Regions from separate parts of the Streptomyces thermoviolaceus genome, predicted to be linked through region 2. Evidence: riboswitches for the same ligand, from Rfam matches in the RefSeq annotation. Region 2 holds a riboswitch; each other region holds the start of a gene.

Evidence for each region. A riboswitch is a leader RNA that binds a small molecule or an ion and turns the genes downstream of it on or off. The one in region 2 is predicted to bind cobalamin.
Region 1: it holds a riboswitch for cobalamin, as region 2 does, so the genes downstream of both, OG899_RS08190 (ribonucleoside-diphosphate reductase subunit alpha) here and OG899_RS20935 (cobalamin biosynthesis protein) in region 2, are expected to answer to the same signal.
Region 3: it holds a riboswitch for cobalamin, as region 2 does, so the genes downstream of both, OG899_RS12915 (HoxN/HupN/NixA family nickel/cobalt transporter) here and OG899_RS20935 (cobalamin biosynthesis protein) in region 2, are expected to answer to the same signal.
Region 4: it holds a riboswitch for cobalamin, as region 2 does, so the genes downstream of both, OG899_RS04005 ((2Fe-2S) ferredoxin domain-containing protein) here and OG899_RS20935 (cobalamin biosynthesis protein) in region 2, are expected to answer to the same signal.

The regions. Positions count from the first base shown of each region.
Region 1 covers NZ_CP109280.1:1,891,492-1,899,023, reverse strand. The annotation lists gene OG899_RS08195 (ribonucleotide-diphosphate reductase subunit beta) at 1-407, opposite strand, end outside; gene OG899_RS08190 (ribonucleoside-diphosphate reductase subunit alpha) at 476-2,839, opposite strand; cobalamin riboswitch at 2,973-3,137, opposite strand; gene OG899_RS08185 (GNAT family N-acetyltransferase) at 3,192-3,695, opposite strand; gene OG899_RS08180 (TetR-like C-terminal domain-containing protein) at 3,818-4,150, opposite strand; gene mctP (monocarboxylate uptake permease MctP) at 4,363-5,973, opposite strand; gene OG899_RS08170 (DUF3311 domain-containing protein) at 5,970-6,251, opposite strand; gene OG899_RS08165 (GntR family transcriptional regulator) at 6,452-7,216, opposite strand.
Region 2 covers NZ_CP109280.1:4,803,389-4,810,920, reverse strand. The annotation lists gene OG899_RS20955 (S9 family peptidase) at 1-196, opposite strand, end outside; gene OG899_RS20950 (class II aldolase/adducin family protein) at 322-1,017, opposite strand; gene OG899_RS20945 (inorganic phosphate transporter) at 1,170-2,510, shown strand; gene OG899_RS20940 (hypothetical protein) at 2,563-2,784, shown strand; cobalamin riboswitch at 2,964-3,097, shown strand; gene OG899_RS20935 (cobalamin biosynthesis protein) at 3,199-4,197, shown strand; gene OG899_RS20930 (cobyric acid synthase) at 4,194-5,705, shown strand; gene cobN (cobaltochelatase subunit CobN) at 5,702-7,532, shown strand, end outside.
Region 3 covers NZ_CP109280.1:2,954,587-2,962,118, forward strand. The annotation lists gene OG899_RS12905 (glycoside hydrolase family 13 protein) at 76-1,764, opposite strand; gene OG899_RS12910 (metalloregulator ArsR/SmtB family transcription factor) at 2,002-2,361, opposite strand; cobalamin riboswitch at 2,455-2,642, shown strand; gene OG899_RS12915 (HoxN/HupN/NixA family nickel/cobalt transporter) at 2,672-3,799, shown strand; gene OG899_RS12920 (hypothetical protein) at 3,977-4,750, shown strand; gene OG899_RS12925 (ribosomal protein L7/L12) at 4,773-5,054, opposite strand; gene OG899_RS12930 (helix-turn-helix transcriptional regulator) at 5,102-6,460, opposite strand; gene OG899_RS12935 (hypothetical protein) at 6,662-6,835, shown strand; gene OG899_RS12940 (extracellular solute-binding protein) at 6,879-7,532, opposite strand, start outside.
Region 4 covers NZ_CP109280.1:898,645-906,176, reverse strand. The annotation lists gene OG899_RS04020 (ABC transporter permease subunit) at 1-1,311, opposite strand, end outside; gene OG899_RS04015 (ABC transporter substrate-binding protein) at 1,317-2,825, opposite strand; gene OG899_RS04010 (GNAT family N-acetyltransferase) at 2,914-3,450, opposite strand; cobalamin riboswitch at 3,616-3,743, shown strand; gene OG899_RS04005 ((2Fe-2S) ferredoxin domain-containing protein) at 3,880-4,221, shown strand; gene OG899_RS04000 (ABC transporter substrate-binding protein) at 4,313-5,302, shown strand; gene OG899_RS03995 (iron ABC transporter permease) at 5,434-6,468, shown strand; gene OG899_RS03990 (ABC transporter ATP-binding protein) at 6,465-7,295, shown strand; gene OG899_RS03985 ((2Fe-2S)-binding protein) at 7,292-7,532, shown strand, end outside.

The DNA.
Region 1 (7,532 bases), 2.9 Mb from region 2:
AGCTCCTGCACCGAGTCGATCCACCGGAAGCAGAACTCGGCCTTCTGACGGATGGACGGGATGTTCTCCACGGCCGCGAAGGCCGCCGCCCGGTCGTCCGGGTCGGGCAGATACGTGTCCAGCAGCGTCAGATAGAACTGGACGTGCACCGCCTCCTCGAACAGCTGCCTGCTCAGATACAGACGCGCCTCGGGCGAGTTGATGTGCTTGTACAGGGTGAGCACCAGGTTGTTCGCCACGATCGAGTCGCCGGTGGCGAAGAAGGCGACGAGCCGGCCGATGAGGTGCCGCTCGCCCGGGGAGAGCTCGGCCAGGTCGGGGACGTCGCCCTGCAGATCCACCTCCTCCACGGTCCAGGTGTTCTTGATGGCGTCCCGGTAGCGCTCGTAGAACCGCGGATAGCGCATGGGGCGCAGGGTCAGCTCGAAGCCCGGGTCGAGGAGGTTCTGGGGTCGGGCGGGGGTCGGGTGCGTCGTCACTGGCAGGCCTCGCAGATCTCGGGGTTCTCCAGGGAGCAGGCGACCGCCTGAGCGGTCGGTGCGGCCGGTGCGGGAACGGTGTCGGGGTGCTCCGCCCGGGCCGCGGGGGCGATCCGGGTCGCCGGACGGGAGCGGAGGTAGTACGTCGTCTTCAGGCCCGCCTTCCAGGCGTAGGCGTACATCGAGGAGAGCTTGCCGATGGTCGGCGTCTCCATGAACAGGTTCAGCGACTGGCCCTGGTCCAGGAACGGGGTGCGGGCGGCGGCCATGTCGATCAGGGCGCGCTGCGGCAGCTCCCACGCCGTGCGGTACAGCCGCCGTACGTCCTCCGGAAGCCAGGTCAGGCCCTGCACCGAGCCATTGGCCTCGCGCAGCGCCCGGCGGGTGTGCGCGTCCCACCGGCCCAGCTTCTTCAGATCCTCCACCAGGTAGGAGTTGACCTGGAGGAACTCGCCCGACAGCGTCTCGCGCTTGAACAGGTTGGACACCTGCGGCTCGATGCACTCGTAGACGCCGGCGATGGAGGCGATGGTGGCGGTCGGCGCGACGGCCAGCAGCAGGGCGTTGCGCAGGCCCACGGCGGCGATCCGCTCGCGCAGCGCCGCCCAGCGCTCGGGCCAGGCGAGAGTCACGTCGTAGTGGTCGGGGTGCAGCACGCCCCGGGCGGTGCGGGTGTGCTCCCAGGCGGGCAGCGGGCCGTTGCGCTCGGCCAGATCGGCGGACGTCTCGTAGGCGGCGAGCATGATCCGCTCGGCGATCTTCGTGGACAGCGCCCTGGCCTCGGGGGAGTCGAAGGGAAGCCGCAGCCGGAAGAAGACGTCCTGCAGACCCATCACGCCCAGGCCGACCGGCCGCCACCGCGCGTTGGACCGGGCCGCCTGCTCGGTCGGGTAGTAGTTGATGTCGACCACCCGGTCGAGGAACGTCACGGCGGTGCGCACGGTGGCGTCCAGCCTCTCCCAGTCGATGCCGCCGCCGGTCACGAACGCGCCGAGGTTGACCGAGCCCAGGTTGCACACCGCGGTCTCGGTGTCGTCGGTGACCTCCAGGATCTCCGTGCACAGGTTGGAGGAGTGGATCACACGGCCCGGCTCGGCGGTCTGGTTGGCGGTGCGGTTGGCGGTGTCCTTGAAGGCCATCCAGCCGTTGCCGGTCTGCGCGAGCGTGCGCATCATGCGGCCGTACAGCTCCCGGGCGGGCAGAGTTCTCCGCGCCAGGCCCTTGGCCTCCGCCGCCCGGTAGGCCCGGTCGAACTCCTCGCCCCACAGGTCGGTCAGCTCGGGCACGTCGGAGGGGCAGAACAGCGACCACGGCCCGTCGGCGTCCACCCGGCGCATGAACTCGTCGGGGATCCAGTGCGCGAGGTTGAGGTTGTGGGTGCGGCGCGCGTCCTCGCCGGTGTTGTCGCGCAGCTCCAGGAACTCCTCGATGTCCGCGTGCCAGGTCTCCAGGTACACCGCGGCCGCGCCCTTGCGCCGCCCGCCCTGGTTCACCGCCGCCACCGAGGAGTCCAGCGTCTTCAGGAACGGCACGATGCCGTTGGAGTGCCCGTTGGTGCCGCGGATCAGCGAACCGCGGGCGCGCACCCGGGAGTAGGCGATGCCGATGCCGCCGGCGTGCTTCGACAGACGGGCGACCTGGTGATAGCGCTCGTAGAGGGAGTCCAGCTCGTCCTTGGGGGAGTCCAGCAGGTAGCAGGACGACATCTGGGGGTGCCGCGTACCGGAGTTGAACAGCGTGGGGGAGGACGGCAGATACTCCAGCCGGCTCATCAGTCCGTACAGCGCGGCGACCTCGTCCACGGCGCGGTCGCCGTCGTCCGCGGCGAGACCGGCGGCGACGCGCAGCAGGAAGTGCTGCGGCAGCTCGATCACCTTCCGGGTGTGCGGGTGCCGCAGCAGATAGCGGCTGTGCAAGGTGCGCAGCCCGAAGTAGCCGAAGCGGTCGTCGGCGGCCGGGTCCACCGTCGCGTCCAGGCGGGCGGCGTGCCGCCGTACGAACGCGGCGGTCCGGTCGGCGATCAGCCCCTCGCGGTGGCCGACGGCCACGGACTCGCTGAAGGACGTGACATCCTGCGAGGCCGCCTCGGCCCGCAGGGAGAGCAGCAGCAGCCGGGCGGCCAGCCGCGAGTGGGCGGGGTCCTCGGCGATCAGCCCGGCCGCCGCCTCGGTCGCCAGTTCCCGCAGCTCCGCCTCGTCGGCGTGGGCGGAACGGCCGCGCAGCGCGGCGGCGGCGACCCGTCCGGGGTCGGTGCCGGGAAGGTCGGCGGTCAGCTCGGTCAGGGTGCGCAGCAGTGCGGCACCGGGACCGTCCAGGTCGAGGCCCGCGGCTGACGCCGGATCGGCGGGCGCGATGGTCACGTGGTGCTCTCCCTCGCTCGGCTCGGGGCCTCGTCGAGGGCAGGGGGCAGTCACGGACGCGCGACGGCGCCGCGTCCACCGGCCCAATCCGCGAGGCCCGGACGTCGGGCGCCCGGACCGGACGGCCGGGCGCACTGTCGGCAGGTCCTCGGACTGACGCTCGTCCACCGGCACGCGGGCAGCCGGAATCGGCGCCCAGCGGGCACGGGGGAACGCGTACACCGTTGCGGGACAGTTCCGGATTCGCACCGGATTCCCCTGCGGCGACAGCGAGCATGAGCATACATGTTGTGCCGACCCGAGGAGCCACCCCCAGATGTTGTGTTCGGCGCCGGATGGTCGGTGACGCGGGTCAGAGCGTCAGCGCGTAGGCGAGCAGCACGGTGTCGTCCGCGTCCGGCAGGGGGTTCCAGTCGCGTTCCGGTACCCGGACGAACCCCAGGCGCTCGTAGATGCGATGAGCGGCGTGCATGGTGCGCTGGGTGGACAGCACCAGACGGAGGCAGCCGGCGGCCCGGGCCCGCTCCACGCACGCCCGCACCAGGGCCTCGCCGGCGCCCCGGCGGCGTGCCGCGGGGGCGACCGCGAGCATCCGCATCTCCGCCTCCCCGGGCCCGGCGATCTCGGCCAGGGGACCGCCCGGCGCCACGAAGGTGACGCCGCCGAGCACCGTCCCGTCCGCCACGGCCACCAGCACCTCCGCGGCGGCCGCCCGCTTGCCCACGTCTCTCAGCTCGTCCAGATACGCGTCGCTGTCACTGAAGTCCAGCAGTCCGTCGCGCAGAAAGGCCTGCGCGGTGATCTCTCCGAGAGTGCCGTACTCGCCGGGCTCGGCCGGCCTGATCACGACGTCCATGCGCCCGAGTGTGCCGGGAGGGTGTGACAACGGGCCGTCCCGCTGTTCTGATGCGGCGTCAAAAAATCTCGGGTAATCGGCAATGTGACGCCGTTCGGCTCGTTGTTCCTCGGTGACCCGGCTCATCCGGCCGGGCCGCGCAGCAGCCGCCACACGGCGCGTGCCATGTCCTCGGCCGGCGCCCGCTCCTGGTCGTCGCGGAGCCAGTGGGTGATGACGCCGATGAAGGCGCCCGCGAGGTAGTGCGCGTTCACGTCCATCAGTGGCGCGGCGGCGCGCGATTCGGCGCCCGAGGCGGGCAGTTGCTCGGCGACCGCTTCAGCGAGCCGCTCACGCAACCGGTCGACGACACGCGCCGTGCCGCCCGGACCGAACATCGTGCGGTACAGCACGGCGTTCGCCTCCACGCGCCGGAACAGCTCGACGAGTTCGTCGGGCACCTGTCCGGCGGGCACGAGGCGGCGCCATGCACGTCCGCATCGCCGCCGCACTGAACCCGAAGCCGGAGTACCTCGATGCGGCCCGGCGCCTCACCGCCGCGTCACCCGCCCGGGCCATGGCCGGTGTGACGGGCCGTGTCGCCGGCACGGCGGCCCCTCGGCCGCGCCGCACACGGTGACGGGCCGCCGGTTCCTCCCGGCGGCCCGTCACTGTGCGGATGTGTTCGTCAGTGGGCGGAACCCGCCGTGGCGGGCGGCAGTTCCACCTGGACGTCCGGGTCGCCGGCGTCCTTGGTGTAGTCCTCCGGCCGGGTCTCGTCGACGCCGTCGGGCGCCTTGAACGCCCGCAGGACGACGGTGAGGACCACCGTGACCAGGACGTTCAGCACGAAGGCCGTCATGCCGATGTAGCCGGTCTCGCCGAGGCCGGGGATCTCGGCGGAGGAGCCGCCGAAGTGCTTCTGCGTCGGCGAGGCCACCCCGTAGGCGGCGACGGTGCCGTAGACCATGCCGACCGCCCAGCCGGCCAGCAGCGCCCAGCGGTGGAACCAGCGCGTGAACAGGCCGCCGACCAGGGCCGGGAACGTCTGCAGGATCCAGATGCCGCCCAGCAGCTGGAAGTTGATGGCGACCGTCTTGTCCATGGTCAGGACGAAGACCAGGGCGCCCACCTTCACCAGCAGGGACACCAGCTTGGAGACGCGGGTCTCCTGCTCCGCCGTGGCGTCCGGCTTGAGGAAGTCCTTGTAGATGTTGCGGGTGAACAGGTTCGCGGCCGCGATCGACATGATGGCCGCGGGCACCAGCGCGCCGATGCCGATGGCCGCGAAGGCCACGCCCGTGAACCAGTCCGGGAACATGTTCTCGAACAGCTGCGGGATGGCCAGCTGGCCGTTGCCCACGGTGATCCCGTCCGCGATCGCCATGAAGCCCAGCAGTGCCAGCAGGCCCAGCATCAGCGAGTACAGCGGCAGGATCGTGGTGTTGCGGCGGATCACCTCACGGCTGCGCGAGGACAGCGTCGCGGTGATCGAGTGCGGGTACATGAACAGCGCGAGCGCGCTGCCCAGGGCCAGCGTGGCGTACGTCCACCGGGCCCCCTCCGGCGGCGCGATGGAACCCGCCCCCGTTGTGGTGAACTTCTCGCTCGCCTTGGCGAAGATGTCGTCGAACCCGCCCAGTTTGATCGGGATGTAGATGATCGCGACCGCGATGACGATGTAGATGAGCGCGTCCTTCACGAACGCGATCAGCGCCGGGGCGCGCAGACCGGACGAGTAGGTGTAGGCGGCCAGCACACCGAAGGCGATGAGCAGCGGCAGGTCCTTGATGAACCAGTTGGTGTTCTCGCCGCCGCCGACGCCCATCACGTCCAGCACCGCCTGGATGCCGACGAGCTGGAGCGCGATGTACGGCATGGTGGCGAGGATGCCGGTGAGCGCCACCGCCAGCGACAGGCCCTTGGAACCGAACCGGCCGCGCACGAAGTCGGAGGTGGTGACGTAGCCGTGCCGGTGGGAGACCGACCACAGACGCGGCAGGAAGGTGAAGATCAGCGGGTAGACCAGGATCGTGTACGGCACCGCGAAGAACCCGGCCGCGCCCGTCGCGTAGATCGCCGCGGGCACCGCGACGAAGGTGTACGCCGTGTACAGGTCGCCGCCGAGCAGGAACCAGGTGATCCAGGTGCCGAACGACCGTCCTCCCAGGCCCCACTCGTCCAGGCTGTGCTCGTTCTCCGCCTTGCGCCACCGGGCGGCGAGGAAGCCCATGACGGTGACGAGCACGAAGAAGAAGATGAAGACGCCGAGTGCGATGCCGTTGACGCCGTCTCTCATCGCGCCGCACCGCCCTTCTCCGCCGCGCCGGCCTCGTGGGACGCGCGAGCGCGCTGGTCACGCTGCCAGAGCCGGTAGGCGATCATGGTCAGTGCCGTGGAGATCAGCACCCACACCATCTGGTACCAGTAGAAGAACGGGATGCCGATGAACGTGGGGTCGGTCTTGGCGTAGGACCCGACCCAGAGCATCGCCACGAACGGCGCGACGAGACAGAGGCCGATGACCACCCGCACGGGGGTCACCACCCCTCGGCGGACTTCTGGGGCATCTGACATGTGTGGCTCCGTCCCCTCGCTGAGCAGCGTGATCTTGCGATCACCTGGGTAATGCGCAGGCAATGTAGGGCACGTGCCGAGGTAACGGAACCCCTTGTCCGCATATCGGTTCCCGGAGCCGGTAACGGTTCGGGCTCGACCATGTGTTCGATTGTGAGGGGGTGCTCCGGCCCGGGGCGACGGCGGCCGGGCGGCCCGGGTCAGTCGGCCGGCCGCTTCAGCCGGGCGACGAACTTGTAGCGGTCACCGCGGTAGACCGACCGCACCCACTCCACGGGCCGGCCGGTGCGGTCCAGGGAGTGCCGGGAGAGCAGCAGCATCGGCAGCCCCACGTCGGTGCCCAGCAGACCCGCCTCGCGCGGGGTGGCCAGCGAGGTCTCGATGGTCTCCTCGGCCTCGGCCAGGTGGACGTCGTAGACCTCGGCGAGAGCCGTGTACAGCGAGGTGTACTTCGCCAGGCTGCGGCGCAGCGCCGGGAACCGCTTGGCCGACAGATGGGTGGTCTCGATGGCCATCGGCTCGCCGTTGGCCATGCGCAGTCGCTCGATGCGCAGCACCCGGCCGCCGGGGGCGATGTCGAGCAGGCCGGCGAGGCGGTCGTCGGCCGTGATGTAGCCGATGTCGAGCAGTTGCGAGGCCGGCTCCAGCCCCTGGGCGCGCATGTCCTCGGTGTAGGAGGTCAGCTGCAGCGCCTGGGAGACCTTCGGCTTGGCGACGAAGGTGCCCTTGCCCTGGATGCGCTCCAGGCGGCCCTCGACGACCAGCTCCTGCAGCGCCTGGCGCACGGTGGTGCGCGAGGTGTCGAACTCCGCCGCCAGCGTCCGCTCGGGCGGGACGGGAGTCCCGGGCGCCTGGGTGCGGGTCATGTCCAGCAGATGCTTCTTCAGGTGGTAGTACTTGGGCACGCGCGCGGTACGGACACTCGCCCCACCCTCGTTCTCCGCACTGCTGACGTCGGTGCTCATGTTCTGCCTTCCCGGCTCCGGTGCCGAAGCGACCCGTCTCCATCGGCCACGTTCACATCGTGGCACGGCCCGCCGTGCCGGGCCGCCACCCGCACGCTGCGTGATCTCTCTGTATACCGTCGGGACCTCTGCTGGTCTAGTCCACCACATGCCGGGACGGACGGTGTCACCGGGGCGCCGACGGGCCGCGGCGGGGCGGCGCGAGGGGGTGCCGACGCCGGCCGGCGCGGGCGTCCGTTTGCCCGGAAGAGCAATGAAAGGTCCCTGCATATCGCGGTCCCGTAACGGACCGTCTGAGCGCGTCTTCGCACTCTTG
Region 2 (7,532 bases):
ACGAGGCGAGGTCCCGGGTGAGGGTGATCTGCCCGGCGGCCGTGCCGTGCACGGTGAGCCGGGGTTCGGTGGGCAGGGGCCGGCCCGCGGGCGCCTTGAGCGCCGCGTCGCTGGCGAGCCGCCCGGCGGCGATGCCTGCCGCGCCGGCCGCCACAACCGCGGTGACGGCCGTGGCCGTCGCTGTGACTGTCCGCACGCAACCAGTGTCCGGGCGGACCGCCGCACCGGCCAGCGGGGAAAGCGGTCGGGGTGACATGCTCCCGCGCGGTGCGGGGCGGCGGCCCGCGTTCCCGGCCGCCTTCCCGGCCGCGTCGTGCTCCGTCAGTGCCGCCGGCCGTAGTCGCGCATCCGTTCCTGGACCTCGGCGAGCTGCCCGGGCGTGAGCAGGCTGGGGGTCAGCCCGGGCACGGACGAGGCGGTCAGCCACACCCGGCACATCCACTCCAGCTGGGCGGTGCGGTCGAGGGCCTGGTCGAGGGTGGCGCCGCAGGTGACGGTGCCGTGGTTCTGCAGCAGGCACCCGGTGCGGCCGGCCAGGGCGCGCAGCATGTTCCCGGCCAGTTCCTCGGTGCCGTAGGGGGCGTACGGGGCGACGCGCACCGGGCCGCCGAGCGCGGCGGCCATGTAGTGGATCAGGGGCAGCTCGGGCACCAGCGTGGAGACGGCCGTGGCGTGCACGGCGTGGGTGTGGACGACGGCACCGGCGCCGGTGGTGCGGTAGACCGCCAGGTGCAGGGGCAGCTCGCTGGTGGGCACCAGTGTCCCGAGCATCTGCCGTCCGTCCAGGTCCACCCCGGTGACGTCGTCGGGCGTGAGCCGGTCGTAGGGTACGCCGGACGGCGTGACCAGCACGGTGTCGCCCACCCGCACCGACACGTTGCCCGAGGTGCCGACGACCAGGCCGTCCGCCGCGGTGCGCCGGGCCGTGGCCACCAGGTCCCGCCAGGCGTCCGCCTCCTCGTCGGTCGCCTTCCGCGACCGCGCCGTCCGGTGCTCGTCCCGCGGCCGGTCATTCATGGTGCGGCCCTGTCGGTCGCTCGGCAAACGGACACAAACGGAATGCGTGGCGACGGAACCGGACACCACCTCGACCGTCACAGTTCATCTTCTGTTCACCCTCGTTACCTACCTTCAACCGGCCAATGACGCTCGAACGATTGCCTGGGTAAATGGAAGGCTTCTCGCTGATCCTCGCGATGGTGGTAGTAACCGCTCTCGCGTTCGATTTCACGAACGGTTTCCACGACACCGCCAACGCGATGGCCACCACCATCTCCACCGGCGCGCTCAAGCCCAAGGTCGCGGTGACCATGTCCGCCGTGCTCAACCTCGTGGGCGCTTTCCTCTCGGTCGAGGTCGCCAACACGATCTCCAAGGGTCTCGTCGACGAGTCCGGCATTCGTCCCGAGGTCATTTTCGCCGCACTGGTCGGCGCCATCCTCTGGAACCTGCTGACCTGGCTGGTCGGGCTCCCCTCCAGCTCCTCGCACGCCCTGATGGGCGGTCTGGTCGGCGCCACCCTCGCCTCGGCCGGCCCCGACGCGGTGCACGGCGGCGCACTGATCACCAAGGTCGTGCTTCCGGCGGTGGCCGCCCCGGTCGTCGCGGGAGTCGCCGCTGCGGTCGCGACCCGGCTGTCGTACACGATCGGCGGGAAGGACGGCAAGGCGGCCGAGAAGGGCCACCGCGCCGGACAGATCGCCTCCGCGGGTCTGGTCTCCCTGGCCCACGGCACCAACGACGCGCAGAAGACGATGGGCGTCATCACCCTGGCCCTGGTCACCGGCGGTGCCCTGGCCCCCGGCTCCAACCCTCCCACCTGGGTGATCCTCTCGGCCGGCCTGGCGATCGCACTCGGCACCTACATCGGCGGCTGGCGCATCATCCGCACCATGGGCACCGGCCTGACCGACCTGCAGCCGCAGCAGGGCTTCGCCGCCCAGACCAGCGCGGCCACCGCCATCCTCGCCTCCTCCCACCTGGGCTTCTCGCTGTCCACCACGCATGTGGTCTCCGGCGCGGTGATGGGCGCCGGCCTGGGCCGCAAGGGCGGCGTGGTCCGCTGGTCCACGGCCGGCCGCATGACGGTGGCCTGGGTGCTCACCCTGCCGGCGGCGGCCCTGGTCGGCGCGGGCGCCGAGGCCGTGACCGATCTCGGCGACTGGGGCACCGCGCTCGTCGCGGTGTTCCTGGTGGCCGCGAGCGCCGCGATCTGGCTCGTCTCCCGCCGCCAGGTCGTCGACCACACCAATGTCACCGGGCCCGCGGCGACGGCCGAGGAGCCGGCCGGTGTGGTGACCCAGGCCCTGGCCGCCGTGGCCCCGCCGGCCGCCGGCCAGCCCGCCCCGGCCGCCGAGGACACCGCCTCGGCGCCGACGCCCGCCGACGCGCCGACGGCGACCGTCCCGGCCCAGCCCACGGCTCCCGCGCCCGCGTCCCCGGCCGCCGAGCCGGTCTCCCCCGCTCCCGCCCCCGCGTCCGCGGCGACCCCGCCGGCCGCGGCCGTCTGACCCACCGCAGGGCACCGGCTCACCGCGCCGGTCACAGGAAAGCAGCTACGGCATGAAGATCGACTGGGCAGCACTCGGCTCCGTGTTCGGCGTCAGCCTCGTGGTCACCGTCGCCCTGGTGACCCTGTTCACCCTCGGCATCGCCGGGCTGTCCCGGCGCGAGGCCGCCGCGACCCGCGGCGAGCGCGCCGTCGCCGCCACGACCGGGGCGTACCTGTGCTTCGCACTGTGCGCGGCGGCCGTGGCCTACGGGATCTGGCTCATCGTGGGCTGACGCGGCCCGTACCGCCTCCGGCGACTGACCGGGGCCACCCGTGCCCCGGGGAGTTTCGTCGTTCTCCCGCCGCGCACACGCCCCGGCGGCCGTCGCACCCCCCTGTCCCCCCGGCGCCGGTGTGTGGGCCTCAGCACACCGGGCCGTCGCAGGTCAGGGCGGAGTTGACGGGTGTTCGTGGAGCGTGGTGGACTTCAGTGGCCAGTTACGGCGGCACGAGAGGAAGCCCGGTGCGAATCCGGCGCGGTCCCGCCACTGTGACCGGGAGACCTTCCCGGGAGCCAGGAACTCTCACCGCCGGTTTTCGTCGAACCAGGGCGTGGACACCCTGAGTGAGGACACATCCCATGCGCGGCTGCCGATTCAGGCTCATCGACGACGTCTCCCGTAAAGTTCCCGCGATCGGCTGACCCCATGGGTGCCGCTCGCGTCTACGCGTACGGCGCCACCGCCGGCCTCCTCGGTGACCTGCTCCTCGGCGATCCGCGCCGTGGGCATCCCGTCGCCGTGTTCGGGCGGGCCGCCGGCGCCGTCGAACGTGTGCTGTGGAAGGACCACCGCGGCTGGGGTGCGCTGCACACAGCGGTGTGCGCCGGTGGCGCCGTGGCGCTGTCGGCTCTCGCCGCACGCGCCGTGCGCCGCTCCCCCGTCGCCTCCGTCCTGCTGACCGGTGCCGCCACCTGGACGGTGGTCGGCGGAACCTCCCTCGCCCGCGAAGCCCGGGTCATAGCCCGCGCCTTGGAGGCGGGCGAGGTGGATGCCGCGCGGGCGCGGCTGCCGCATCTGTGCGGACGCGACCCGCACGCCCTGGACGCCGACGGCATCGCCCGGGCCGTGGTGGAGTCGGTGGCCGAGAACACCTCCGACGCGGTCGTCGGCGCCCTGGTGTGGGGCGCGGTCGCGGGCGTGCCGGGGTTCGCCGGCTTCCGGGCCGTCAACACCCTGGACGCGATGGTCGGTCATCGCTCGCCCCGCTACCGCCGCTACGGCTGGGCCTCGGCCCGCCTCGACGATCTGGCCGGGTGGCCGGGGGCCCGGCTGACCGCCGCCCTCGCCGTCCTCACCGGCGGCGATCCGCGGGGTGCCGTACGGGCCTGGCGGGCCGATGCCGCCCAGCATCCGAGCCCCAACGCCGGTCCGGTCGAGGCCGCGTTCGCCGGAGCGCTCGGGGTGCGGCTGGGCGGCACCCTGTCGTACGCCGGGCGCGTGGAGCACCGGCCGGTGCTCAACTCCGCCGGACGCGCCGTGCAGGTGGCGGACATCGACCGTGCCGTACGGCTCTCACGGCGCGTGAGCTGGCTGGCGCTCGCCACCTGCACCGGCGTGAAGCTGCTGTGCGGCCGCCGGGGGCGGGCTGCCCTGCGCGCCGTCCGCCGGGCGAAGGGCCGGCGGGTGACGGGCGGTGCGGCATGAGCGGAGGCCTGCTCGTGGCCGGCACCACATCCGACGCCGGCAAGAGCGTGGTGACCGCCGGGATCTGCCGGTGGCTGGTGCGCCGGGGCGTGAAGGTGGCGCCGTTCAAGGCGCAGAACATGTCCCTCAACTCCTTCGTCACCCGTGAGGGCGCCGAGATCGGCCGCGCCCAGGCCATGCAGGCCCAGGCGTGCCGCATCGAGCCGACCGCGCTGATGAACCCGGTGCTGCTCAAGCCGGGCGGCGAGCGAAGCAGCCAGGTCGTGGTGCTGGGCAAGGCGATGGGCGAGCTGAGTGCCCGCGGCTACCACGGCGGGCGTCAGGAGCGGCTGCTCGGCACCGTGCTGGACTGCCTCGCCGAACTGCGCCGCACCCACGACATGGTGATCTGCGAGGGGGCGGGCAGCCCGGCGGAGATCAATCTGCGCCGCACCGACATCGTCAACATGGGCCTCGCCCGCGCCGCGCGGCTGCCGGTGCTGGTCGTCGGCGACATCGACCGCGGCGGGGTGTTCGCGTCGTTCTACGGCACCGTCGCCCTGCTCGCGCCCGAGGACCAGCGGCTGGTGGCCGGATTCCTCGTCAACAAGTTCCGCGGCGACGTGTCCCTGCTGCAGCCGGGCCTCGAGATGCTGCACGGCCTCACCGGCCGGCGCACCTTCGGTGTGCTGCCGTACCGGCACGGCCTCGGCATCGACGAGGAGGACGGCATGGCGGTGTCGCTGCGCGGCGCGGTCCGCGAGTCGGCGGTCGAGCCCCCGGTCGGCGAGGACGTGCTGCGGGTGGCCGTGTGCGCGGTGCCGCTGATGTCCAACTTCACCGACGTCGACGCGCTGGCCGCCGAACCCGGCGTCGTGGTGCGGTTCGTGGACCGGCCCGAGGAACTGGCCGACGCCGACCTCGTCGTCGTCCCGGGCACCCGGGGCACGGTCCGCGCCCTTCAGTGGCTGCGCGAGCGCGGACTCGCCGACGCACTGGCACGCCGCGCCGCGCAGTCCCGGCCGATCCTCGGCATCTGCGGCGGTTTCCAGCTGCTCGGCGAGCACATCGAGGACGAGGTGGAGAGCCGCGCCGGGCACGTGGCCGGGCTCGGCCTGCTGCCCGTGCGGGTGCGGTTCGCCCGTGAGAAGACCCTGGCCCGGCCCACCGGTCAGGCCCTCGGCGAAGTCGTCGAGGGATACGAGATCCACCACGGGATCGCCGACGTCCACGGCGGCGACGAACCCTTCCTGGACGGCTGCCGCCTCGGCGTCACCTGGGGCACGCACTGGCACGGGGCGCTGGAGTCGGACGGCTTCCGGCGGGCCTTTCTGCGCGAGGTGGCATCCGCCGCGGGCCGCCGTTTCGTGCCGGCACCGGACACCTCGTTCGCCGCGCTGCGCGAGCAGCAGCTCGACCGGCTCGGCGATCTGATCGAACAGCACGCGGACACCGACGCGCTGTGGCGGCTCCTCGAGTCCGGCGCGCCGCAAGGACTGCCCTTCCTCCCCCCGGGAGTTCCCGCATGAGCACAGTGCTGCTGTTGTCGACCGCCGACACCGACCTGCTGGCGGCCCGGGCCTCCGGCGCCGGCTACCGCATCGCCAACCCCACCCGCGTGGACGTCGTCGAGGACCTGCCGGCCCTGCTGGACGGGGCGGACATCGCCGTCGTCCGGCTGCTCGGCGGCAGACGCGCCTGGGAGGACGGGCTGGCCGCGCTCACGGCGTCCGGCATCCCGACCGTCCTGCTCGGCGGCGAGACGGTCCCGGACGCCGAACTGATGGCCGAGTCCAGCGTGCCCGCGGGAGTCGTCGCCGAAGCGCTGACGTACCTCGTCGAGGGCGGCCCCGCCAACCTCGCCGAACTCGCCCGGTTCCTGTCGGACACCGTGCTGCTCACCGGCGAGGGCTTCGAACGGCCCCGACCCATGCCGGCGTACGGCGTGCACGGCTCCTACGAGATCCGCGACGACCGCCCGACGGTCGGCGTGCTCTTCTACCGCGCCCACGAACTCAGCGGCAACACCGCCTTCGTCGACACCCTGTGCGACGCGATCGAGGAGCGGGGCGCCAACGCGCTGCCCGTGTACTGCGGTTCGCTGCGCGGCGCGGAAGCCGGGCTGTACGACCTCCTCGGCCGCGCCGACGCCCTGGTCACCACCGTGCTCGCGGCCGGCGGCACCCACGCCTCGCAGGCCTCCGCCGGCGGCGACGAGGAGTCCTGGGACGTCGGAGCACTGGCCGAGCTGGACGTGCCGGTCCTGCAGGGCCTGTGCCTGACCACCCCGCGCGCCGCGTGGGAGGAGTCCGACGCGGCACTGTCCCCCATGGACGCGGCGATGCAGGTCGCCATCCCCGAGTTCGACGGACGCCTGATCACCGTGCCGTTCTCCTTCAAGGAGGAGGGCCCCGACGGCGTCCCCGTGTACGTCGCCGACCCCGAACGGGCCGCCCGGGTCGCCGGGATCGCCGTCCGCCACGCCCGGCTGCGGCACACACCCAACGCGGAGAAGAAGATCGCGCTGATCTTCACCGCCTACCCGACCAAGCACTCCCGGGTCGGCAACGCCGTCGGCCTCGACACCCCCGCCTCGGCGGTCCGGGTGCTGGACGCGCTGCGCGACGCGGGCTACACCCTGACCGACCACCCCTCCACGGGCGACGAGCTGATCCACCGGCTCATCCAGGCCGGCGGCCACGACGTGGAGTGGCTGACGGAGGAACAGCTGCGCACCGCACCGGCCCGGGTGCCGCTGGCCGACTACCGCGCCTGGTTCGAGCAGCTCGACCCGGAGCTGCGGGAGGCGATGACCGAGGCGTGGGGCGAACCGCCGGGCTCGCTGTACGTCGACGGCGACGACATCGTGCTCGCCTCGCTGCGGTTCGGGAACGTCGTGGTGATGATCCAGCCGCCGCGCGGCTTCGGCGAGAACCCCGTCGCCATCTACCACGACCCGGACATGCCGCCCTCCCACCACTACCTGGCCGCCTACCGCTGGCTGGAGCACAGCTTCGGGGCCGACGCGATCGTCCACATGGGCAAGCACGGCACCATGGAGTGGCTGCCCGGCAAGGGGCTGGGCATGTCCCGCGGCTGCGCCCCGGATGCCGTGCTCGGCGACCTGCCCCTCGTCTACCCCTTCATCGTGAACGACCCCGGCGAGGGCACCCAGGCCAAGCGGCGTGGCCACGCCACGGTCGTCGATCACCTGGTGCCGCCGATGGCCCGCGCCGACACCTACGGCCTCCTCGCCGAACTCGAACAGCTGCTGGACGAGTACGCGCTGGTCAGCGACCTGGACCCGGCGAAGGCCCCGGCCGTGCGCGCCCGGATCTGGACGCTGGTGAAGGCCG
Region 3 (7,532 bases), 1.8 Mb from region 2:
TCCGCCACCCGCCCCGCCCGGCTCGGCAGCGGCCACCGGTCCGTGTGCCTCGGGACGGCACAGCCGGTACAGGGGTCACGCGAGCCAGACCGTGGTGTCCGGTTCCAGGGTGCGTCCGGTCAGCGGGGCACTGCTGAGCAGCACCTCCCCGGGCGGCAGGGCGACGGGCCGGCCGGAGAGGTTGGCGACGCACCGCCAGCCCGGGGACCGGGTGAAGGCGAGCACGCCCTCCGGGGTGTCCTCCGCCCAGGTCAGCTCCTCGCCGGCGAGGAGCTTGCGCCGCAGCCGCAGGGCCGAGCGGTACAGCTCCAGCGTCGAGCCCTCCACTCCGTCCTGCGCCTGCACGGAGTACGCGGCGAAGCGGGCCGGCTGCGGCAGCCAGGCACCGCCCGGCCCGAAGCCGTACGACGGCCCGGTCGTCGTCCACGGCAGCGGCACCCGGCAGCCGTCGCGGCCTTTGCGGGCGTGTCCGGTCTGCTCCCAGACGGGGTCCTGCAACACCTCGGCGGGCAGGTCGGCGACCTCGGGCAGGCCGAGCTCCTCGCCCTGGTAGAGGTAGGCCGAGCCGGGCAGTGCCAGCATCAGCAGGGTCGCGGCGCGGGCCCGGCGCAGCCCGGCCCGCTCGTCCACGGCCGGGGTGCGGCCCCCGGACAGCAGCCAGGCGTCCGGGTCGGTGTCCGGCGGCAGCATCAGCCGGGAGGCGTGCCGGACGACGTCGTGGTTGGACAGCACCCAGGTGGCCGAGGCTCCGGCGGCCTGCGCCACCTGCAGGGAGTCGGTGATGACCCGCCGCAGCCGCTCGGCGTCCCACGGGGCTTCCAGGTACTCGAAGTTGAAGGCCTGGCCCAGTTCGTCGGGGCGGGCGTACAGGGCGCGGCGGGGGCCGGGCACCCATGCCTCGGCGACGGCGGTGCGCGGCGGGGAGTACGCGTCGAAGATCTTGCGCCAGTCGCGGTAGATCTCGTGGACGTCGTCGCGGTCCCAGTGGGGGTGGCTGCCGGGCGGGAGGTGGGCGAGGGCGGCCTCGCCGGTGGCGCCGAGGTCGCCGATGTCCCGGAGCGGCTCGTCGAGGTCCTTGACCAGGCCGTGGGCGACGTCGATGCGGAAGCCGTCGACGCCGCGGTCGGCCCAGAAGCGCAGCGTGGTGCGGAAGTCGGCGCGGACCTCCTCGTTGCGCCAGTCGAAGTCCGGCTGTTCGGGCGCGAACAGGTGCAGGTACCACTGTCCGTCGGGCACCCGCTGCCAGGCGCTGCCGCCGAAGACGGACTGCCAGTCGGTGGGCGGCTGATCGCCTCTCGGGCCGCGTCCGTCGCGGAAGACGTACCGGGCGCGGGCCGCCGAGCCCGGTCCGGCGCGCAGTGCCTCCTGGAACCAAGGGTGCTGGTGGGAGCTGTGGTTGGGGACGATGTCGACGATCACCTTCAGGCCGAGCCGGTGGGCCTCGGCGACCATCGCGTCGAAGTCGTCGAGGGTGCCCAGGCGCGGGTCGACGTCCCGGTGGTCGATGACGTCGTAACCGCCGTCGGCGAGTTCGCTGGGGTAGAACGGGCTGAGCCAGACCGCGTCCGCACCGAGCGCGGCGACGTGGGTCAGCCGTTCGGTGATGCCTCGGATGTCGCCGAGTCCGTCCCCGTCGGCGTCGGCGAAGCTGCGCGGATAGATCTGGTAGACGACGGACTGCCGCCACCAGTCGGGGTTCTTGGCGGACAGGTCCGGGTGGTCGGCGGCGGGGCGGGAGCGGTGCGCGGGGGTGCGGTCGGTCACGCGGTCTCCTCGTGGTGCGCGGTGCGGCGACACAGGGAACTGTGTCCCGGTCCCGTGGACGACGAACACCGCCGACAGGGGGCGAAAGGGGTGTTCGGGGCTTGCGTCCTCCCGGCGCCGGGCGCGTGCGGCGCCTGGCGCACACCGGCCGAGGCCGGCCGCCTGGCGCACGCCCGCCGAGGCCGGCCGCCTGGCGCACGCCCGCCCAGGCCGGCCGCCTGCGGCGCCCCGCGCACGTCAGCCGGCGTCCGCCGCGCAGTGCTCCAGCAGACGGCGTATGTCCTCGTCCACCACCCGGTAGCGCGCCACGCGCCCCTCTTGGTGCCGTTCCACGACCCCGGCGGCCCGCAGCAGCCGCAGCGCCTGGGAGACGGCGGGGTCGTTCATGCCGGTGGTGATGGCCAGGTCGGAGACGGCCGGCGGTCCGGTGCGGTGCAGGGCGAGCGGCAGCGCGAGCCGGTTGGCGTCGGCGAGCAGAGAGAACCGGCCGGCCCAGGTGCGGACGCGGTCCGCGTCGCCGATGGCGGCGACCGCCTCGCACACCCGGTGACCGTCGATGCCGCGACGGTTCGCCCGGTCGAGCGGTACGAGATGCACGGCGCCCATCCGGTCAGGACCGCTGCTCCCCTACCGCGTGTGATCTTGGATACCTGCGTGGTGGTGCGGCTGTGCAGGCGCACTCCGGTGCCCCTATGGTAAGCGGGCCGTGGTGTGCGGGAAGCCGGTGCGAGACCGGCGCGGCCCTCGCCACTGTGATCGGGAAGTTCCCGGCCCTCGTCCCTCGCGGGACAGCCACTGGCCGCTCAGGCGGCCGGGAAGGCGGGCCGGGCACGCGGCACCCGGAAGCCAGGAGACCGGCCACGGCAGCTCACGGAAGATCCACGAGGTGCTGGAGCGTGATGACCGGATGACCCTGCCCGACCCTGCCCGTACGACGCCCGACACCCGGGCCGGCACGAGCCCCGGCGCCTTGTGCTGGCGGCGGGAGGACACCCTGAGGACGGCGGGGCTGATGGGGGTGATCGCCGCCCTGCACGTCGTCGCCTTCGGTGTGCTGTTCCTGCTCGTCGTCCCGCAGCACCACCAGGTCGGCACCAAGGCCTTCGGCATCGGCCTCGGGATCACCGCCTACACCCTCGGCGTGCGGCACGCGTTCGACGCCGACCACATCGCCGCCATCGACAACACCACCCGCAAGCTGATGGCCGACGGCAGGCGCCCGGTGTCGGCGGGTTTCTGGTTCGCGCTGGGGCACTCCAGCGTGGTGGTGCTCATGGCCGCGCTGGTCGCGGGCGGCACCCGGCTGGCGGGCACCCTGATGAACGACGAGTCGCGCACCCACCAGGCGCTCGGCGTGGTGGGCACCACCGTCTCGGGGACGTTCCTGTATCTCATCGCCGCACTCAACCTGGTGGCGCTGGTGGGCATCGTGAGGGTGTTCCGGGCGATGCGCGCCGGCACCTGGGACGAGCGGGCCCTGGAGGCGCACCTGGACTCGCGCGGCCTGATGAACCGGGTCCTCGGCCGGCTGACGAAGTCCGTCTCCCGCCCCGGCCAGATGTATCCGCTGGGTTTCCTGTTCGGCCTGGGCTTCGACACCGCCACCGAGGTCACCCTGATGGTGATGGCGGGCTCGGGCGCGGCGTCCGGCCTGCCCTGGTACGCGATCCTGTGCCTGCCGCTGCTGTTCGCGGCCGGGATGAGCCTGTTCGACACGCTCGACGGGATGTTCATGAACGTCGCCTACCAGTGGGCGTTCTCCCACCCCGTCCGCAAGGTGTACTACAACCTGACCATCACCGGTCTGTCGATCGCGGTCGCGTTCCTCATCGGCACCATCGAGCTGGTCGGGGTGCTGCACGACAAGCTCGCCCTCGGCGACCGCGTCACCGGCTGGATCGCCGGCCTCGACCTCGACCACGTCGGCTATGTCGTCGTCGGCCTGTTCGTGGCGGTGTGGGCGGTGGCGCTGACGTACTGGAAGGTGGCCAAGGTGGAGCAGCGCTGGGCGGCCCGTCCGGCGGACACCCGCTGAACCGGCCGCCACGGTCACCCGCCCGGCCCGCACCCGGGCGGGTTCCGCCCGGCCGCCGACCCGGCGGGCGGGTGATGCGGCGGCGGGACACCGGCGCGCTCACGGCACCGCGGCGCCCGGGCTGCGGATGCTCGAAGGGACAGCTCGACCGTCCCTGCTGCTGGGAGGCACCCGCCCATGCACCGTCCCGCCGCCCGTGCCCTGTCCGTCGCCGCGCTGTGCGCGGTCCTCCTGGCGTCCGTGACCGCGTGCTCGTCCGGCGCGCAGGGTCGCACCGCCGACGCGTCCGCCTCTGTCGCCCGGGCCACGCCGGCCGTCCCCGCCTCGCCGGCGCCGAAGGCGCTCACCGCGGTGCAGGCGGAGGCGGCCCTGCTCACCGAGGACGACATGGGGGAGCCGTGGCAGCCGACGCGGGGCGCCGCGACCTGGCACGACGGGGTGCTCAAGGCCAAGGCCGACACCCCGGCCTGCCAACGGCTGCTGGACGCCCTCTACGCGGACGAGCCCCTCGGCAGCCCCCAGGGCACGCAGGCGGTCGCCGCCTTCGACGACGTGGACGGGGCGGCGCAGCTGCGCCACCGGGTGCTCTCCCCGCGTCCTGCGGACGTGGACCGCTCCCTGACCTGGATGCGCAGCATGGCGGACGACTGCGCCCGCTTCACCGCGACGACGACCCGGCACGGGGAGCAGAGCGTGCAGGTCCGCGAGGTGGCGCTGCCGGAGGTCGGGGACGCCCGGCAGGGCCTGCGGATCGTGTTCACCGGTCCGGACGCCTACGACGACCCGCCCACGCTGACCCTGGACGTGGCCGCGGTCCGCGTCGGCACCGACGCGTTCACCCTCAGCACCGGCGCCGAGGGCACGCTCGTGCCGCGCATCGTCACGCGGGCCGTCGAGCAGGCGGCGGCCCGGCTGGAGAACGTGCACGACGGCTCCCACGCACGGGCGTGAGAACCGTCGCCGGACCGAGGACTCAGGCGACCATGCGGTCCACGGCGTCCTTGGCCTCCTTCAGGCCCGCGCCGGTCACCTCCCGGTAGACCTTGATCGCCTCGATCTGCCGTCCGGTCCGGGCCAGTTCGTGCACCTGCTGCAGTCGCGGATCGTCGTCCTGCAGCCCCAAGTGGGCCATGATCTGGTCCAGTTTGTGCTCCAAGCGCGCCACGCGTCTCTCCGAGCGGGAGAACTGCATGCCGATGGAGGCGAACTGGACGACGAGTACGGTGACGATCAGCGCCACGGCGGTGGTGTCCATGACACCGAGCGTAGTGTCCGACGTCACTGCGAAGGCTCAACGGAAGCTCAGAACTGCGTTGACGCCCACGGAGGTTGGGCCGGCGCAGGACCCAGGGTGGTGGTGCCCGGCGCGGTGCGGTGGCCCAGTCCGGTGCGGTAGGCGTCCAGGGCCGCCTCCACCCGACCGGTGCGGCGCAGCAGATCGCCCAGCAGACGGCACAGGTCCGCCAGGTCGCCGGCGGCGCCGGCCCGCTCCAGCAGGCTCAGCGCGCGGACGTAGTGCTCCTCCGCCGCCTCCGTGTCGTCGGCGTCCTCGGCGATGATGCCGAGCAGCCGGTGCGCCGCGGCGGCGTGCACCGCGCCGCGCTCGGAGGACAGCTCGCCGAGGACCTGGTGCAGCAGCTCGGCAGCCTGCCCGGACTTGCCGCGCCGGTGCAGCACATCGGCCAGCTCGACCACGACCTGGCTGGAGTACAACGACGCCCGCCGCTCCCGCAACATGGCCTGCGCAGCCCGCAACTCCTCCTCCGCACGCCCCAGTTCTCCCCTCTGCGCACAAACATAACCCCGCATCCAGTGGCAGTTGGCGAGTTCGGTGCGCAGCTGCAACTGGCGGTACAGCTCGGCGGCCTTGGCGAGCGAGGCGTCCGCCTCCGCGAGACGGCCCTCGGCGAGCAGCGTGCGGGCGGCGGACCGGTGCATCCGCGCCACCAGCGCCGGATCACCGGCCTGCGGGGCGAGCGCGAGCGCGAACTCGGCGGCCTGCGCGGCCCGGGCATGGGCACCGAGGTCCATGTAGGGGCCGATCACGCTGGCGTACAGCAGGAGCAACGCGTCCGGGTCGTGCATCCCGTTGCGGTTCAGTTCGTCGAGCGTGGACTCCAGCAGATAGACCGCGTACCGGATCTCGCCGGCGAGGTAGTGGGAGACGGCGCGGCCCCGCAGCGCGGGGACCCGTGCGGGCAGCGGCGCCTCGGCCAGAACGTGCTCGCACCGCTCGAAGTACTCGCGGCCACGGGTGAGTTCACCGACGTCGAGTGCGCACTCGCCGAGTCCGAGCAGGGCGGCGGCCTGCACATCGGTGAGATCGAACCGTTCCGCCTCCGCCAGCAGCCGCTCGTACTGCGCGGCGGCCTCGTCGGCGTTGCCGCACGCCTGGGTGCGCTGCGCCTCGGTCAGTCGCAGCCGCAGATCCGTGGCCAGATGGGCGGGGCGCCCGGTGGCGAGTTCCTCGAAACCGACGCCCAGACGGGCCGCGAGATGCTGCAGCGCCTCGTCGGAGGGGCGCACCCGGCCGGCCTCCAGGGTGGACACATAGGCGGGGGTATAGGCGGGTTCGGCCAACTGCCGTTGGGTCAACCCCCGTTCACGCCGCAGCCGCTGCACCCGGCGCCCGATGGTCTCCGGGTCGTCCCGCTTCACCATGCGGCTCATCATGCCAGCCGGTGGGGGCCCAGCGAAGGTGTGCGGGGGAACCTGTCGTCTTCTGTGCAACGTTGTCCACAGCGGCCGTCAACTCGCCCTCCTCATCTTTCCGTTGAGGCTGAAAAGCCCTAGGTTGGGAGAGGCGTTAAACCCGCTTAATCCGTCACTGTCACTCTTCATGTCGCTGCGAGGTCGGTTGCCGTGCTCGGACGTTCTGCCACCGAACTGCGTCCAGGTCGCCTCCGTACGCGTCACATCAGAGGGCTCACCGCGGCCGTGATCGCCGCGACCGCCCTGGTGGTGGCGGCCAACGCCGGTCCCTCCGGTACCAACGCCCCGGGCACCGTGCAACAGGTCGCCGCCGAGGACCGCTGACCGCCGAGCGTCCACCTCCGGTCCACCTCGCGAGGCGGTGCGTTCAGTTGGGGAGCACTTCGCGCAGCGCCTGGTACAGGCGACGCGCGAGTGCCCTGTCGCTCGGCGGATCCGCGGAGAACAGAGGCTCCAGTTCGGCCGCGAACGTCTGGGTGAAGGCTCCGTAGAGCGGCGTACGGGGACGCTGGACCGCCGTGCGCAGCGCGGGCAGCAGGATGCTGCGGGCGTAGGCCGGCCGTCCCGCGGAGTCACGAGGCATCCGGTCCGTGCTCTCCCGGGACGGGGACGCCGACGCACCGCCGCCGACGGCGGTGCAGGTGACGTCGTCGTCGGTGTACGCCGAGATACGGGTCGCCGCGAACCCCGCGTCCAGCAGGCAGCGTTCGCTCGACGGACCGGTGAGGAACGCGACCAGTTCGGCGGCCTTGCGCTGCCGGGACGAGGTCTTCGTCACGGCCAGGTTCTGACCGCCGAGGACCGCGCGGCCGGGAAGCGGCGCCACCCCCAACTGGTCGGTGGTGAAACGCTGGTGGAGGGTGCGGTAGACGTAGGGCCAGTGCCGCACGAACGCGGTGCGCCCGGCCGCGAAGTCGCCGAGCGAACCGTCCTCGCGGGAGGTGAAGGCACTGGTCAGCGTGTACGGCGTGTCTGCACGGCGACGCAACTCCGCTATGCCGTCCTCGAGTTGTCGTTCCTC
Region 4 (7,532 bases), 3.9 Mb from region 2:
GACGGGTGGGACCGCGTTGACGGTGTCGACCAGGGGTCCGGACAGGCGGGGCAACAGGCCCAGCAGGACGCCGGTCAGCAGGGCTGCGGCGCTCACCGCGAGGGCGATGCCGAGGGTGTCGAGCGCGCCGTGCGCGACGCGGGCGAGGACGTCACGGCCGAGCGCGTCGGTGCCGAAGGGGTGTGCGGCGGAGGGGACTTGGAGTTTGGCGGTGGTGTCCAGGGCAAGCGGGTCGCGGGGCAGGCCGAGGCCGATGACCGTGGCGAGCACCAGCGCGTAGACGAGAGGTACGACGCGCGGGGCGGGCGGGGTCGGCCGGTGCAGGGAGTGCAGGGCGCCGTCGCGCAGAGCGGGCCCGATCAGCCACCGCACTCCCAGCCGGGCCAGCAGAGCGGCTGCTGCCGCGAGCGCGACGAGCGCGAGCGTGCCGGTCTGCAGGACGGGCAGGTCCTGGGCGAGCGCGGCACGCAGGGTGAGCCGGCCCAAGCCCGGGATGTCGAAGATCTGCTCGATGGCAACGGCGCCGCCGGTCAGGCCGACCACGAACAGTCCCAGATTGGGCAGCAGTCCGGGCACGCAGCGGCGCAGCGTCTGCCGGGCCACGGAACCGGGCGGTATTCCGCGCGCGGCGGCGGCCAGCGCCCAGGGCTCGGCGAACGCGGCGGGCAGCAGGTCGTCCAGCATCCGCCCGAGGAGGGCTCCGGCGGGCAGGCCGAGGGCGAGGGCGGGAAGGATCATCCACTGGGGGCCGTACCAGCCCAGGGCGGGCAGCCAGCCCAGCTGCACGCCGACGACGGAGGCCAGTACGGAGGCGATGAGGAACTCCGGCAGCGCGGCCAGCACCGCCGACCCGGTACCGCCCGGGCCGCCTGTGCCGAGGCGGCGCCGCGAGCCGAGCCACAGGGTGCGGGCGCACACCACCGCGACCGTGGCCAGGGCGACCAGGACGGCCCCCGCCATCAGCAGCAGGGACACACCGAGGGCCTGGACTGTGGCGGGCAGCACCTCGGTGTCCGACACCCAGGACCGGCCCGCGTCCCCCCGCAGCAGACCGCCCAGCCAGCGGCCGAGCAGCGCCAACGGGCCGTCACCCAGGCCGAGTTCGTCGCGGATGGCCCGCAGCGTCTCGGGAGTGGGGTCGCGCTCCGCCGAGCGGGCCTTGAGCACGGTCAGCGCCGGGTCGGTGCGCGACAGCCACGGCAGCAGGCCGATCGCGCACACCAGCCCACCCGTCAGCAGGGCCCGCCACAGCAGCGTGAGGCCGCCGCCCCGCGCGAGCGCGCGCAGGGCGGCGGAAAGGGGCCTGGCCATGGGGTTCAGCGCCGGGTCCCGGTGCCGACGAGCTGCCGCTCGTACGGGTCGAGTACGCCGCCCTCGACGGACGTACCGATACCCACGATGGCCTTCAGGTGCGCCAGGGGGACCACCGCGTCGGTGCCGAGGATCGCGGCCTCCGCCTTCATCGCGGCGTCCTGACGCTTGCCCGGGTCGGACTCGGCCTGGGCGTCGGCGACCAGCTTGTCGACCTTCTTGTCGCACAGGAACGACAGGTTGTAGCTGCCGTCGCAGGTGTAGTCGCTGGCCAGGACGGTGACCGGGTCGCCGGTGTCGAGCATCATGTTGCGGGTGGAGATGGCGGCGTCGAACTTCTTGGCCAGCAGGTCGCTTTCGAGGCGCGCGTAGGTGCGCACTTCCAGCTTCACCTTGAACCCGGCCTTCTGGAGCTGCTGTTGGAGCACCTGGGCGGTCTCGGGCAGTTCGGGCCGGTCGTCGTAGGTGGCGATGGTGATGCTCTTGCCCTTGGGGTCGGTGGCCTTGGCTCGCCCGGTCGGCTCGGACCGTTTGCCGGCCGCCCAGGTCAGCGCGGGGCCGAACAGCCCCTTGGCGGGCTCGGCGTACCCGTCGTACACGCCCTTGGCGACGGCGGAGGTGTCGATCGCCTCGCGCGCGGCGGCCCGCAGCCCCGCGTCGGTGAAGACGCCCTTTTGGGTGTTGAGGAACAGGCTGCTGTTCCGCGCGGTGTTGATCTCGTGGACGGTGTCTTTGTCCAGGGAGGCGACCTGCGCGACGGGCAGAGCCTCGGCGATGTCCACGTCCCCGGTGCGCAGGGCGTTGGCGCGGGCGGTGCCGTCCGAGACGAACTTCACGTCGATGCCGGAAGCCTGGGCGCGCCCGCCCCAGTAGTCGTCGTAGCGGTCCAAGGCGGCCGCCGTGTCCCCGGTGGTCTTGGTGAGTTCGAAGGGGCCGGTGGCAGTGCCGACCGGGTTCACCTTGCCGTCCTTGCCATACGCCTTGGGGGAGAACACCGCGAGGCTGGGGTTGGTCAGCCGCAGCGGCAGCATCGGGTCGGCCTCGCCTGCGCCGACCTTCACCTGGTCGTCGCCCACGGCCTCGGCGGTCAGCTTCACATCGGAGATCGCGGGCGGCGCCGGGTCGGCCGCGGCGGCGTGGGTGAGCGCGGCGGCGACGGCCTTCGCGGTGACCTTACTGCCGTCCTGGAACTTGGCATCCCGCAGCGTGAACACCCAGCTCTTGCCGCCCTGTTCGCTGCTCCACGACTCGGCGAGCGCGGGGACCGCGGTGCCGTTGGCGTCCAGCCGGGCCAGCCCCTCGCTCACACCCAGCCGGGACAGGATGAAGGAGTCCTGGCCGCCGTACGGTGAGTAGTTCTCCGTCGGCTGGAAGGCGAGCGCCACACGCAGGCGCCCGCCCTCACCCGAGCCGGAGGAGTCCGAGGACGAGTCGTCGTCGCTGGCGGCGAAGCAGCCGGAGAGCAAGGGGGCGAGCAGCAGGCCGGCTATCAGCCGACGGCGGGAAGATCTCATGGTCTTCGTTCTGTCTTTCCAGGGCCGGACGTTCCCGTACGGGTGTTTCGGCCTACATCGACCGGCATCTTACGAAAATGGTTTTCGTTTAAACAAGAGGGATCTCAAAGTGGACGACGCCACTGCCGCCGCCGGGCGCGTCCTCCCTCTCGTCGCAGACGACCTTGCCGAGCGTCTGCCACAGACCCATCGCGCCGGGCGAGTGCGGGTACGTGTGCAAGTACACCGACCGGTAGCCGCCGTCCGCCCGCGCGAAGTCCAGCAGCCTGTCCACCAGTTGCCGGGCCAGCCCGCGCCGCCGGTGCTCCGGGCGCGTGTACACCCGCCTGAGCTGCGCGGTCTCACCCGACGGGTACCGCTCGGCCAGCCACCGCGGGTTCGGCGGATGCGCCGGTCCCCGCCCGTCGAGCGCGGCCGTGGCGGCCACCGTCCCGTCCTGCTCGTCCACCGCGACCAGCAGGGTGTGCCGGGGTGGGACGACGTAGAACGACTGCAGATCGATGATGTCCGCGTGCCAGCGTGGCACGTAGCCGGTCCCGAAGTCGCGGTAGACGGTGTCGAGCATCACGGCCCGCGCCTCCTCGAGGTCGGCGGCCGTGGCTGTCCTGATGCGGTATTCCTGCATCTGCGAATGATATGCCATCCGGCGGGTCTTCGGTGGCCGCCGCCAGGAGTCCGGCGGCGAGGCCGGTGCCCTGTGACTCGGGCCGTGCGTAACCACCCCTGGGTTCCGCCCTGATGACGCGCGGTGTCTCAGATGCGATAATGCTCGGCGACAAGGCGACGGCGGAACGAGGAAGCCGGTGTGAATCCGGCGCGGTCCCGCCACTGTGATCGGCGAGCGGATCCCGAACAGGCCACTGCCCCAGGACGGGTGGGAAGGCCGGGACGAGCTTCGACCCGAGAGCCAGGAGACTCACGCGGTCGCCTCCTCGACGTACCCGGGGCGGATTTCCCCGGAGGAGGGTGGTTCGGCATGCCCGTGAGGCCGGCCGAGGGGGCGTACGAGACCCCGGTGGGCAGAGGTTCGGTTGGCACAGGATCAGCCGATCCGGTGCCGTGCCGGATCGTCGTGTGCCGGGACTGCTGCTGCGGCAGCCCCAAGGTGACCGGGGTGGATCACACAGTGCAAACCGCGCGCCTGCGTGAGGCCGCTCCCGTACGCGTCTCCGCCTGTCTCGACGTGTGCGACCAGGCCAACGTCATCGTCGTGCAGCCTTCCGCCGCCGGACGGGCCGCCGGGGCGCGGCCGGTCTGGCTGGGCCTGGTCAACGACCCGGCCGCGACCGAGGACATCGCCGCCTGGGTGAGCGCGGGCGGCCCCGGCATCGCTCCCCGGCCCGAGATTCTCGACCTCTACGCCTTCACCCCGCCTCGGCGCCGCGCGGCCTCCTGAGACCGGCAGCCTGCGCGCCGATCACCAGCGACACCCGTACGAGCCGTAACACCTGTACGAGCCGTAACACCCGTAGGAGAGGAACATTCCCATGACGGGCAAACGCCCACTGTCCCCCCTGCTGGCCATGGCCACAGCTCTGCTGATCTCCGGTTGCGGCACAAGCGCCCAGGACCAAGCCGGTGGTACCGAGGGCCCGGCCCCGAAGGGCTTCCCGGTCACCGTGTCCAACTGCGGGGTGAAGACGACGTTTCACCGCCCGCCGCAGCGCGCGGTGTCGCTGAACCAGCACGCGACGGAGGTGATGCTGGCGCTCGGCCTGGAGAAGTCGATGGTCGGCACCGGCTACCTCGACGACGAGATCCTCCCCGAGTACCGGGCCGCCTACGGCAAGGTCAAGGTGCTGTCGAAGGAGTACCCGTCGTACGAGACGCTGTTGGCGGCCGAGCCCGACTTCGTCTACGGCGGCTGGTCCTCCGCCTTCGACGAGAAGGAGGGCCGCTCCCGTGACGCCTTCATCAAGGCCGGTATCAACACCCGCCTCAACATCGAGGAGTGCCCGTCCGGGCCGGTGACGATGCCCTTGATGGACCGGGAGATCCGCGAGGTCGCCAAGGTCTTCGGCGTCCCGGAGCGGGCCGAGCGGCAGATCGGGCGGCTGCACGCCACCTTGGACGAGGTGGACGAGAAACTCGACGGCGTTGAGCCGGTGAAGCTGTTCGTCTACGACAGCGGCGACAAGACCGCCTTCACCGCGGGCGGCGCGGGCATCGGCAACGACATGATCGAGCGGGCCGGAGGGGTCAACCTCTTCGCCGACCTCGACAAGCCGTTCGGCGACGTGTCGTTCGAGCAGGTGGCCGAGCGGGCGCCCGAAGTCGTCGTCATCTACGACTACGGCGACCAGACCGTGGCGCAGAAGAAGGAGTTCCTGCTCGCCAACCCGGCGCTGAAGGACGTACCCGCCATCAAGAACCGCCGGTTCGCGGTGCTGCCGCTGTCCTCCACCGTCGTGGGAGTACGGGTGCCCGCGGCCGTGCAGTCGCTGGCCCGTCAGCTCCACCCGGACCGCTTCCGGTGACCGGCGTGACCGAGCCGACCGCCGCTGGCCGAGACGCCGTCGCCGGGAAGGCCGGGGCGGGCAAGGTGCCGGCACCCGCCGAGGCCGTCGGCAAGAACTCCCCCGGAGCCGGGCCCAAGCCCGCGCAGGCCGTGGTGCCCGGCCGCCGCAGGCTCCCCTACGCCCTGGTGCTGGCCGGTCTCGCCGCCCTGGTGGCGGTGGCGGCGACCTTCGGGATCGCGGCCGGTTCGGTCACGATCCCGGCCGGGGAGGTGTGGGGCATCCTGCTCCACCACCTCCACCCGGCCCTGGCCGATGCGACGTGGCCCCCGGTGCGGGAGACGATCGTCACCGACGTCCGGCTGCCCCGGGTGCTGCTGTGCGCGGTGGTGGGAGCCGGACTGTCGGTGGCGGGAATGGCGTTGCAGGCCCTGGTCCGCAACCCGCTCGCCGACCCGATGCTGCTGGGAGTGTCGTCGGGCGCGAGCGTCGGCGCCGTGCTGGTCCTGGTCCTCAACGTGACGCTGTTCGGAGCCTTCTCGCTGCCGCTGGCGGCGTTCTGCGGCGCTCTGGCGGCCCTGGTCGCGGTGTACTTCCTGGCTCGCTCCGGCGGACGGATGACCACCGTGCGGCTGGTCCTGGCGGGCGTGGCGATGGCCGAGGTGCTGTCGGCGGTGGCGAGTTTCCTCGTGGTCACTTCCAACGACCCCCACAAGACGCAGTCGGCGCTGCGCTGGATGCTCGGCGGACTGGCCGGCACCACTTGGACGGTGGTGTGGATCCCGGCCGCGGCGGTCCTGCTCGGCACGGCCGTCCTGCTTGGCGTGAGCCGTCCGCTGAACCTGCTGCTCGCCGGGGAGGAGGCCGCAGCAGCCCTCGGCCTGGACGTCCACCGCTTCCGTGCCGCACTGTTCACCCTGGTCGCGCTGATGATCGGCACGATCGTCGCGGTCAGCGGCCAGATCGGCTTCGTCGGTCTGATCCTGCCGCACGTCGTACGGCTCCTGGTCGGCGCCGACCACCGCCGAGCACTCCCGGCCGCTGCGCTGCTCGGCGCGGCCTTCCTGATCGCCGCCGACCTGGCCGCGCGCACCCTCATGAGCCCCGAGGAGATCCCCGTCGGCATCCTCACCGCCCTGGTCGGCGGCCCGTTCTTCCTCTGGCTGATGCGCAGGAGGGCACGATGACCGGACACGCGGAAGCGGCACCCGGAACCTTGGACATCGACGACGTGTCGGTGCTCGTCGACGGCAGACCGCTGGTCGACCAGGTCTCCCTGACGGTGTCCGCCGGAGAGGTCGTCGGGCTCGTCGGCCCGAACGGCGCCGGCAAGTCAACCCTCCTGCGCACCGTCTACCGGGCACTGCGCCCCACGTCGGGCCGCGTGCTGCTGGACGGGACGGACGTCTGGCGGATGCCCGGCAAGCGCCTGGCCCGGCACCTGGCGGCCGTCCTGCAGGAGCACGCCGGGGACTTCGACCTCACCGTGTACGAGGTGGTGGCCATGGGCCGCACCCCGCACAAGCGCCCCTTCGCGGGCGACGACGCCGATGACCGCGCCATCGTCACGGCCGCCCTGACGGAACTGGACGTCGCCGACCTGGCCGGCGCACCCTTCGACCGGTTGTCCGGCGGGGAGAAGCAGCGCGTCCTGATCGCCCGCGCACTCGCTCAGCGGGCCGGAACGATGGTGCTGGACGAGCCGACCAACCACCTCGACCTGCGCCACCAGCTCGACGCACTCCGTCTCGTCCGCCGCCTCGGAGTCACGGCCGTCGTCGCGTTGCACGACCTCAACCTCGCCGCGTCGTTCTGCGACCGCCTCAGCGTGATGCAGGCCGGACGTGTGGTCGCCCACGGCGCACCACGGGACGTCCTCACCCCCGCCCTGCTGGCCGACGTCTACCGCGTCGAGGCGGACGTCACCGAGCATCCCCGCACCGGCCTGCCCCAGGTGACGCTGCTCACCGGCCACGACCTGACCGGACAGCGACAGGGAGTGGCGCAGACATGACCGCACCCGCTCGCGCGCCCGCCGAGGCAGTCACCGCAGCCCTGGAGGACGTGGCGGCTCTCGGAGGATTCTTCACCCTCGCCGTGGGCGGACCGGACCAGGGCTGGCATCCGGTCACCGACACCTACGCCCGAGGCTTCACCGACCTCGCAGAGGCCGTCGCCGACCGGTACGGCACCCGCGAGACGCGCATCGGCGTCTCCATCGCGCAGCTCGGACACGCCGCACGCCTGTGGT